DNA from 2 places in the Mesorhizobium koreense genome. Region 1 is predicted to be linked to the other one. Evidence: predicted binding sites of a transcription regulator. Region 1 holds the regulator's gene; the other holds the start of a gene.
What was found. Region 1 encodes LexA, which represses DNA repair genes until DNA is damaged. Its sites were predicted from a motif close to TGTTCNNNNTGTGTTCNG; they were not measured.
Positions count from the first base shown of each region.

Region 2: a site for LexA is predicted at 2,067-2,084, ahead of RBH77_RS03910 (ImuA family protein). Genes of this name have one in related genera too.

Region 1 is NZ_CP134228.1:3,064,335-3,068,546, reverse strand. Features, by position in the region: gene trpC (indole-3-glycerol phosphate synthase TrpC) at 1-571, shown strand, start outside; gene moaC (cyclic pyranopterin monophosphate synthase MoaC) at 577-1,062, shown strand; gene RBH77_RS14585 (molybdopterin molybdotransferase MoeA) at 1,059-2,273, shown strand; gene lexA (transcriptional repressor LexA) at 2,394-3,107, shown strand; gene RBH77_RS14575 (ComEC/Rec2 family competence protein) at 3,101-4,212, opposite strand, start outside.
Region 2 is NZ_CP134228.1:833,222-837,433, reverse strand. Features, by position in the region: gene RBH77_RS03920 (outer membrane protein) at 1-280, opposite strand, end outside; gene glmM (phosphoglucosamine mutase) at 470-1,822, opposite strand; gene RBH77_RS03910 (ImuA family protein) at 2,110-3,120, shown strand; gene RBH77_RS03905 (Y-family DNA polymerase) at 3,056-4,212, shown strand, end outside.

The DNA of each region.
Region 1 (4,212 bases):
TGAGGAAGGCGGCGCTGCCTGCCTTTCCGTATTGACCGACAAGCCGTCCTTTCAGGGCGCGCCCGAATATCTGGCCGCCGCACGCAAGGCGACCGCATTGCCGGCGTTGCGTAAGGATTTCCTATTCGACCCCTACCAGGCCCATGAGGCGCGAGCCTGGGGCGCCGACGCCATCCTCGTCATCATGGCGAGCGTTTCCGACGACGTTGCGCGCTCGCTCGAGGACACCGCGTTCGAACTCGGCATGGACGCGCTGATCGAAGTCCATGACGAAACGGAGATGGAACGGGCGCTGAAACTCAGTTCGCCCCTGATCGGCATCAACAACCGCAACCTCCGAACGTTCGAGGTCAGTCTCGATACATCGCGCCGGCTGGCGAAGATGGCGCCGTCGGATCGGCTGTTGGTCGGTGAAAGCGGCATCTTCACGCATGAAGACTGCCTCGATCTCGAGCGAAGCGGCATTGGCACGTTCCTCGTCGGCGAAAGCCTGATGCGACAGGCCGACGTTGCGGCGGCCACGCGTGCACTGCTCGCCGGCGAAAGGCTCGCGCGCAGCGCGGCGGAATGAGCGCCATGACCTCGACGCTGACACATCTGGATTCTTCAGGCGAGGCCAACATGGTCGATGTCGGCGCCAAGGCCGAAACGGAGCGTCTGGCGGTCGCCGAGGGCACGGTGACCATGCGGCCGGAGACCTTAAGGCTCATCCTCGCCGGAGATGCAAAAAAGGGCGACGTGATTGGAACCGCGCGGATCGCGGGCATCATGGCGGCGAAGCGCACGCATGAGTTAATTCCGCTATGCCATCCGCTGCTTCTGACCAAGGTCTCCGTCGATATCAGGCCGGATAATGCGCTGCCGGGGCTTCGAGTTACCGCAACGGCGCGCGTCACCGGCAAGACCGGCGTTGAGATGGAGGCGCTGACGGCAGCGTCGGTTGCCTGTCTCACCATCTACGACATGGCCAAGGCCATCGACCGCGGCATGGTGCTGGGTGGCATCCGCCTGATCGAAAAGAGCGGCGGCAAGTCAGGTGACTATAGGGCTGAGGGCGCATGAACACCGGCGACCTGCTGCCTGTCGACAGTGCGCTGGAGCTTCTTCTCGCCGGCGCTGCGCCGCTTGCCAAGGAGAACGTGCCGATCGGAGAAGCCGCCGGCCGGGTGCTCACCGAACCGCTCGCGGCGCTGCGCACGCAGCCCCCCTTCAACGCCTCGGCGATGGATGGCTACGCGGTCCGCACCGAGGACATTGCCGCCCTCCCCGCGCGTCTCAAGATCATCGGCGCCGCGCAAGCCGGCAAGCGCTATCCAGGCACGGTCGGCAAGGGTGAAACCGTGCGCATCTTCACCGGTGCGCCGGTACCAGACGGCGCCGACGCGGTCCTGCTGCAGGAAGACGCCCGCATCGTCAGCGAAGGCCTCGTCGAGGCTCTGGAAAGCGTGGCGCGGGGACGGCATATCCGCCGTGCGGGCCTCGATTTCGCCGAAGGTGAGCCGCTCCTTCCTGCCGGCCGCGTGCTCGACCCCGCCGCGCTTTCGCTTGCGGCCGCCGCGAATCATGCGGAGGTTCCCGTGGTGCGGCGGCCGCTGGTTGCGATTGCCGCGACCGGAGACGAGTTGCTGCTGCCCGGCAGCCACCCCGGCCCGGACCAGATCATCGCCTCGAACGGCTATGGCGTCGCCGCGATCGCGCGCGATGCCGGCGCCGAAATCCTCGATCTCGGCATTGTGCCCGACGACCGCAAACTCATCGCCGCGGCGCTCCGCCGCGCGCTGGCCGCGGGCGCCCATATACTGGTCACGCTCGGCGGCGCTTCCGTCGGCGATCACGACCTCGTGCGCGAGGTGCTGACGGCTGAAGGCATGACGCTCGATTTCTGGAAGATCGCCATGCGCCCCGGCAAGCCGTTGATGTCCGGGCGTATCGGGCAAACGCGCGTGCTCGGCCTGCCCGGCAACCCGGTATCGAGCATGGTCGGCAGCCATCTTTTCCTAGTGCCACTGATCGCGCGGCTTGCAGGACGGACGCATCGTCCCGACGTCCGCGAGGCCCGACTCGCCGAGGCCATGCCCGAAAACGACCGCCGGCGGGACTATGTGCGCGCAGCGGCGGAGGAGACGTCGGAGGGCTTGCTCGCCGCGCCTTTCGGCATACAGGACTCTTCCATGTTGAGGACCCTTGCCGCCGCCAACTGCCTCATCATCCGCGAGCCACACGCGCCCGCCGCGGCGGCCGGCGATCCGTGCCGGGTACTTTTCATCCGCTGAAGGCAACCAAAGCCGATTTTCACCGTGGTTCATTGAAATTTAAACGGTTGCGGAACACAACTGGAACAGATAGTGTTTGTTCTGGTTTTGTTTACTACGCTGATTCTCGGGGAAATCGCGATGCTCACGCGCAAACAACACGAACTCCTGATGTTCATCCACGAAAGGCTGAAGGAGACCGGCATTCCTCCGTCCTTCGACGAGATGAAGGACGCGCTCGACCTCGCTTCGAAATCCGGTATCCATCGCCTCATCACGGCACTTGAGGAACGCGGGTTCATCCGGCGACTACCGAACAGGGCGCGCGCGCTCGAAGTGCTGCGCCTGCCTGATTCCATTGCGCCGGGCCTCAATGCCAGCCGCCGGTTCTCGCCGAGCGTGATCGAAGGCAGTCTTGGCCGCAAACAGCCGGAGAAGTCGCGCGTTCCCGCCGCGAGCAATGACGATGCGGCTGGTGTTTCCGTCCCCGTCATGGGGCGCATCGCCGCCGGTGTGCCTATCGATGCCATACAGCACCAGACCCATTCGATCGCAGTGCCGCCGGAGATGCTTTCCGGCGGCGATCACTATGCGCTCGAGGTCAAAGGCGATTCCATGATCGAGGCCGGAATCCTGGACGGCGACACGGTCATCATCCGCAACGCCAACACGGCCAACCCGGGCGAGATCATCGTGGCGCTGGTGGACGACGAGGAAGCCACCCTCAAGCGCTTCCGGCGCAAAGGTGCGTCCATCGCGCTCGAAGCAGCCAACCCAGCATACGAGACACGCATCTTCGGTCCGGACCGGATCAAGGTGCAGGGCAAACTGGTCGGGCTGATCCGCCGCTATTGAGTGGACGCGGCATGAGTGAGGCTACTCTCATGCGGTTGCCTATCCCGGTATGGCGGATTTTTGTGTGACCCTTTTTCGCTACGTTGCCGGCGCTGATAAGGTGGCAGGCCGCGTGCTGCGCGTGAATAGGTTCTCTCGGCATGCCATGGGCGGTAATGCTTTTCGATCGAGTATTCCACGGTCGGCTGGAAGCCCTTTGCAGTCTCTTCGAACGTAACGACAGCAGCGCCGTAACGTGCCAGGTCACGCTTGGTGATGATGACCGGGCCAGAGGCGATGCAGGGATCGTTCGCAGTCGCGTCGTCGATGACGATCAGGCTGGCGATTGCGCAGACGTTGCCGGCCGCTTTCTCCGTGGCTGCGTGGGCGATCACCACCCCTTTCGCATTCCACGCGACGCAAAGCGTTTTGGTGCAGGCAAACGGCACCTCCGGCGCGGCTTTAGGTATGGCAGACGCGGTGGTCGCGCCCGGCTTTACGATGGCTGTCGCCATCATGGCGCGTGCCCAGTCTTCCATTGTGAAGCCGTTCGGACGCTTGCGGTTGACCGTCACGCGACCGTCTGAAAGCTTCAGCGCAACAAGGCTCGCGTCTTCCGAGACGAAGAGTTCCGGCGCCGGTCGCCGCGCAATGAGCGCGATACCAATGGCGATCAGCGGCAGCGCCGCAATCCGGAACCATGTCGTTGCAAGGGTCAGGATCACGAGCGCCATCGTTAGGAAGACAACCGCGGAACCCGGCAAAATACCGATCGCGTCGAAGGGTGAATGTTTCGACAGCGCGACCGCGATCTCGGTGAACAGGCCGATGCCCTTGCCCATGATGGCGAAGGCCGCCCCGTCGAGGCCGAACGGCATCAGCACGAGACCGAGTACCAGGAACGGCATGACGATGGCCGAGATAATCGGCATGGTGGCGAGGTTGGCAACGAGGCCGAGCGGTGAGACGCGCTGGAAATGCCATGCCGCGAAGAGAGCCGTGGCCGTTCCCGCGACAAGCGAGGTCGCGGCGAGACCGACGAAGTGCCGCACCGTCGCACTGCCACCCCGCCAGAGATACGACGCCGATTGCGGAGGGGGCGCCCGCCTCTGCCCGCGCTGGCGCC
Region 2 (4,212 bases), 2.2 Mb from region 1:
TACCGAGAGACCATGACCCGTCGAGTTTGGTCGAATCGAAATCATTGCCAGGCGTACAGCCCCCGCAAGGGGCACCGCCATAAGTGATGTAGTTCGCGCCGCGCAGCTTCGACCAGTGATAGTCGACATCGCCGCGAATGTACCAGCCGCCTGTCTCGACGGGCTGATAGACCGGCGCCGGAACCACCGGCGGCTCATAAAGATCGGCGGCGGCGGCTGGCGCCGAGATGCCGGCCAGAAACAGAATTCCGAGCAAGGCCGACTTCGACTTTGCAAACATGACACATCCCCTTGACGCCGGCTGAAAGGCGTACCCTCGGTTGAACGTGAAAGGGATAATGCAGCCTATTTAGTTAAATTCGGCTTAACCCTAATCTTTAACCACGATCCTCCCGCGCGAAAGCGGCGCGAAGGACCCTCGCCGACGGGTCCGACGGTGAAAAGACGGCGTTCCCGGTAGGGTTTGGTCTCAGGCGGCGCTGCGCGTATCCGAGATGATCCCGACGATATCGTCGACGACGGCTTCGACGAGCGAGCGGTCGTCGGCCTCCGCCATGACGCGGATGAGCGGCTCGGTTCCCGATGCGCGGATGACCAGCCGGCCGCTATCGCCCAGCCGGTTGCGCGCGTCCTCGATGACGGCCTTCACCGGCGCGCTTTCCAGCGGCTTGTCGCCGGAGAAGCGGACATTCTTCAGCATCTGCGGCACCGGCTCGAACTTGCGGCAGACCTCGCTCGCCGGCCGGCCGGTGCGCTTGATGCAGGCGAGCACCTGCAGCGCCGAGACAAGTCCGTCGCCGGTCGTGGAGAAATCGGAGAGGATGATGTGGCCGGACTGCTCGCCACCGACATTCAGCCCGTGCTGGCGCATGTGTTCGACGACATAGCGGTCGCCGACCTGGGTGCGCAGCAGCGTCAGCCCCGCGTCGTTCAGGAAGCGCTCCAGGCCGAGATTGGACATGACGGTGGCGACGATGCCGCCGCCGGCAAGCCTGCCGCTCTCGTTCCAGGATTCGGCGATCAGCGCCATCACCTGGTCGCCGTCGATCACCGTGCCGTTCTCGTCGACGATCACCATGCGGTCGGCATCGCCGTCGAGCGCGATGCCGATATCGGCGCGCACCTCATGCACCTTCTTGCACAGGCTGAGCGGATTGGTGGAGCCACAATCCTTGTTGATGTTGAAGCCGTTTGGCTCGCCATTGATGGTGATGACCTCGGCGCCGAGTTCCCAAAGTGCGGCCGGCGCCACCTTGTAGGCCGCGCCGTTGGCGCAATCGACGACCACCCGCATGCCCGACAGCGACATGGAGCGCGGCAAGGTGCGCTTGGCGAATTCGATATAGCGGTCATGCACGCCGTCGACGCGCTTGGCGCGGCCGAGGCTGTCGGCGTCAGCGACGCTGATCTCATCTTCGTTCTCGAGGAGATGCTCGATGCGCTCCTCGATCTCGTCGGAAAGCTTGTAGCCATCGGGACCGAACAGCTTGATGCCGTTGTCCTGGTAGGGATTGTGGGAGGCCGAGATCATGACGCCGATATCGGCTCTCAGCGAGCGCGACAGCATGGCGACGGCGGGCGTGGGAATAGGGCCGAGCAAAAACACGTCCATGCCGGCGGAGCAGAAACCGGCCACCAGCGCATTCTCGATCATGTAGCCGGAAAGGCGTGTGTCCTTGCCGATGACGACGCGGTGGCGGTGCGTCCCGCGCTGGAAGGACATGCCGGCCGCCATGCCGACCCGCATGGCGATCGCCGGCGTCATCGGAAAGGAATTGGCGTGTCCGCGGATGCCATCCGTTCCGAAATAGCGCTTTGACATCGGTCTCGAATCCCCAGAATTCATCAGGCTTTCGGCATCATCTGCCACGGAGCGGCCGGGATGCGTTTATCAATTTATATGAGGGCATGTTACGCTTTGCTAGCGTGCGCCCCCTTCCTTGGAGAAAGGTAAACGGGTTCTTTAAGGAATTCCATAAAGCGAACATATCGGCACGGACAGGAATAAATTCTTTTCTCCTGCGGAAGGAAGACGCTTGACTCTTCGGGAGAGCTCTGGAATCCATAAGAACATAGCATGAACAAATTGTCGGAAGAGCGGATACCGTCATGGCCAGCCACGCCATGGCGCGGGAGACCATTTCTGCCCTGCGCCGGGAAATCGCAAAGATCGAGGGCGTCCTTGCCGACAGGCTGGTCGAGCCGTCCGGCGCGCCTGAGGATGCAGGCGGCATCCTCAGGCGCCGCGACGGTCAGGCCGCCGGCATGGGACGCTCGTCCCTGTTGCGGACAGGTGCGGAATCCCTTGATGCTGCTCTCGGCGGTGGTCTGCCGCGAGCCGGCCTCATCGAGATCCACGGTGCGGAGGCACGCGACGCCGGAGCGGTGGCAGGCTTTGCGCTTGCGCTGGCAAGCCTTCTCCTGAAGGAGGAGGTGATCGGGCCGCTCTTGTGGATCGGTACGGCGGACATCTTCAAGGAGACGGGTACCCCCTACCTTCCGGGTCTTTGCGCGCGTTTCGGCCTCGGGCCGGGCGCTGTCCTCTTCTCCGCCCCCCGCCGGCTCCGGGACGCTCTCTGGATCGCCGAGGAGGCGGCGCGGCTGAAAGCCCTTTCGGCGACATTCCTCGAAACCGGAGGCAATCCGCGCCGGCTCGACCTCACCGCGACAAGACGCCTGCACCGGCGTGCGCTCCAGGCCGGCCGGCCTCTCTTCCTGTTGCGTGAGGCGGGTTTTGCCGAGCCGACCGCAGCGCCGCTCCGGCTTGTCGTTGCGCCGGCGCGCGCCCGGCCCCGATCGACGCTTGCCGGCCCGCTTGCCCACTCCATCGGCCCGCCTTCCTTCACCGTCGGCATCGGCAAGAGCCGGAACGCCGCGTCCGGAGAATTCATCCTCGAATGGGATGCCGCCGAGCGCGGCTTCCGCGAAAGACGGCAGGAAGACCATGGGACAGAGAATATTGGCATTGTGGTTTCCGCATCTTCCGACCGACCGCATCCTGCGCCAGCGGCACGGACGCTCCTGGCGTTCCCGGATGGCGGCCCGGTCGGCACAGATGAAACGAACGCCCCTCATCGTCAGCCGCCACGAGAACAATACGAGACGCATCGCAGCGCTTGATGAACAGGCCGAGGCGCTCGGCTTGAAGCGCGGCGTGGGGATCGCGGATGCGTGTGCCATGCACCCCGGGATCGAGATCGCCGAGACCGATCCGGTGGCGGACAGGCGTCTGCTCGAAAGCCTCGCCGACTGGTGCGACCGCTACACGCCGCTGGTGGCGCTGGAAGGCGAGGACGGCCTTTTCCTCGACATAACCGGCTGCGCCCATCTCTTCGGCGGCGAAAAGGCGATGCTCGACGATATCCTTGCCCGCTTCTTCCATCAGGGATTCGATCTTCGTGCGAGCATCGCCTCGACGCCGGGAGCGGCATGGGCCGCGGCGCGTTTTTCCCTCTCGGCAATCGAAGAGGGAGACGAGGCGGAGGCGCTGGCGCCGCTGCCCTTGCCGGCGCTTCGGCTTGACGCGGCGGTGCGCGGCGGGCTGGAAAGCGTTGGCCTGAGGACCGTGGGCGCGGTCATGCAGACGCCGCGCGCGCCGCTTGCCCGGCGCTTCGGCAAGCTCCTTTTCCTACGCATCGACCAGGCGCTCGGCCAGGTGGAGGAGCCGATATCGCCGCGCCTGCCGGCACCGCCGCTCGCGGTGGAGCGCCGGCTCGTCGAGCCGATCGTGACGATGGAGGCGATCGAGCGGCTGGTCGGATTGCTCGCCGCTACGCTGAAGGCGGACCTCGAGCGGCGTGGAGAAGGCGCGCGATCCCTGCAACTGGCGCTTTTCCGGGTCGACGGCGCCGTCAGCCGGATCGCGGTCGGCACCGCGCGGCCGCTACGCGACCCGGACAGGATCGGCCTCCTTTTCCATGAAAAGCTCGCTGCGCTTGAAGACCGGATCGACGCGGGCTTCGGTTTCGATCTGGTAAGGCTTTCAGCCCTTTCCCTTGCCCGCTTCGAGGCATGGCAGGCCGATTTTTCCGGAGAGGATGCATCGGAGGAGGAAAGGCTGGTCCTGTTCTCCGACCGCATCCGGGCGCGCCTTGGCGACCATGCCGTGCTGAAGGCCATCCCCGTCGAAAGCCATCTGCCCGAACGTGCGGCCGCAGCCGTACCCTTTGCCGGAAGGACCGCCGCATATGAAATCACCTCCTCCCCACAAGG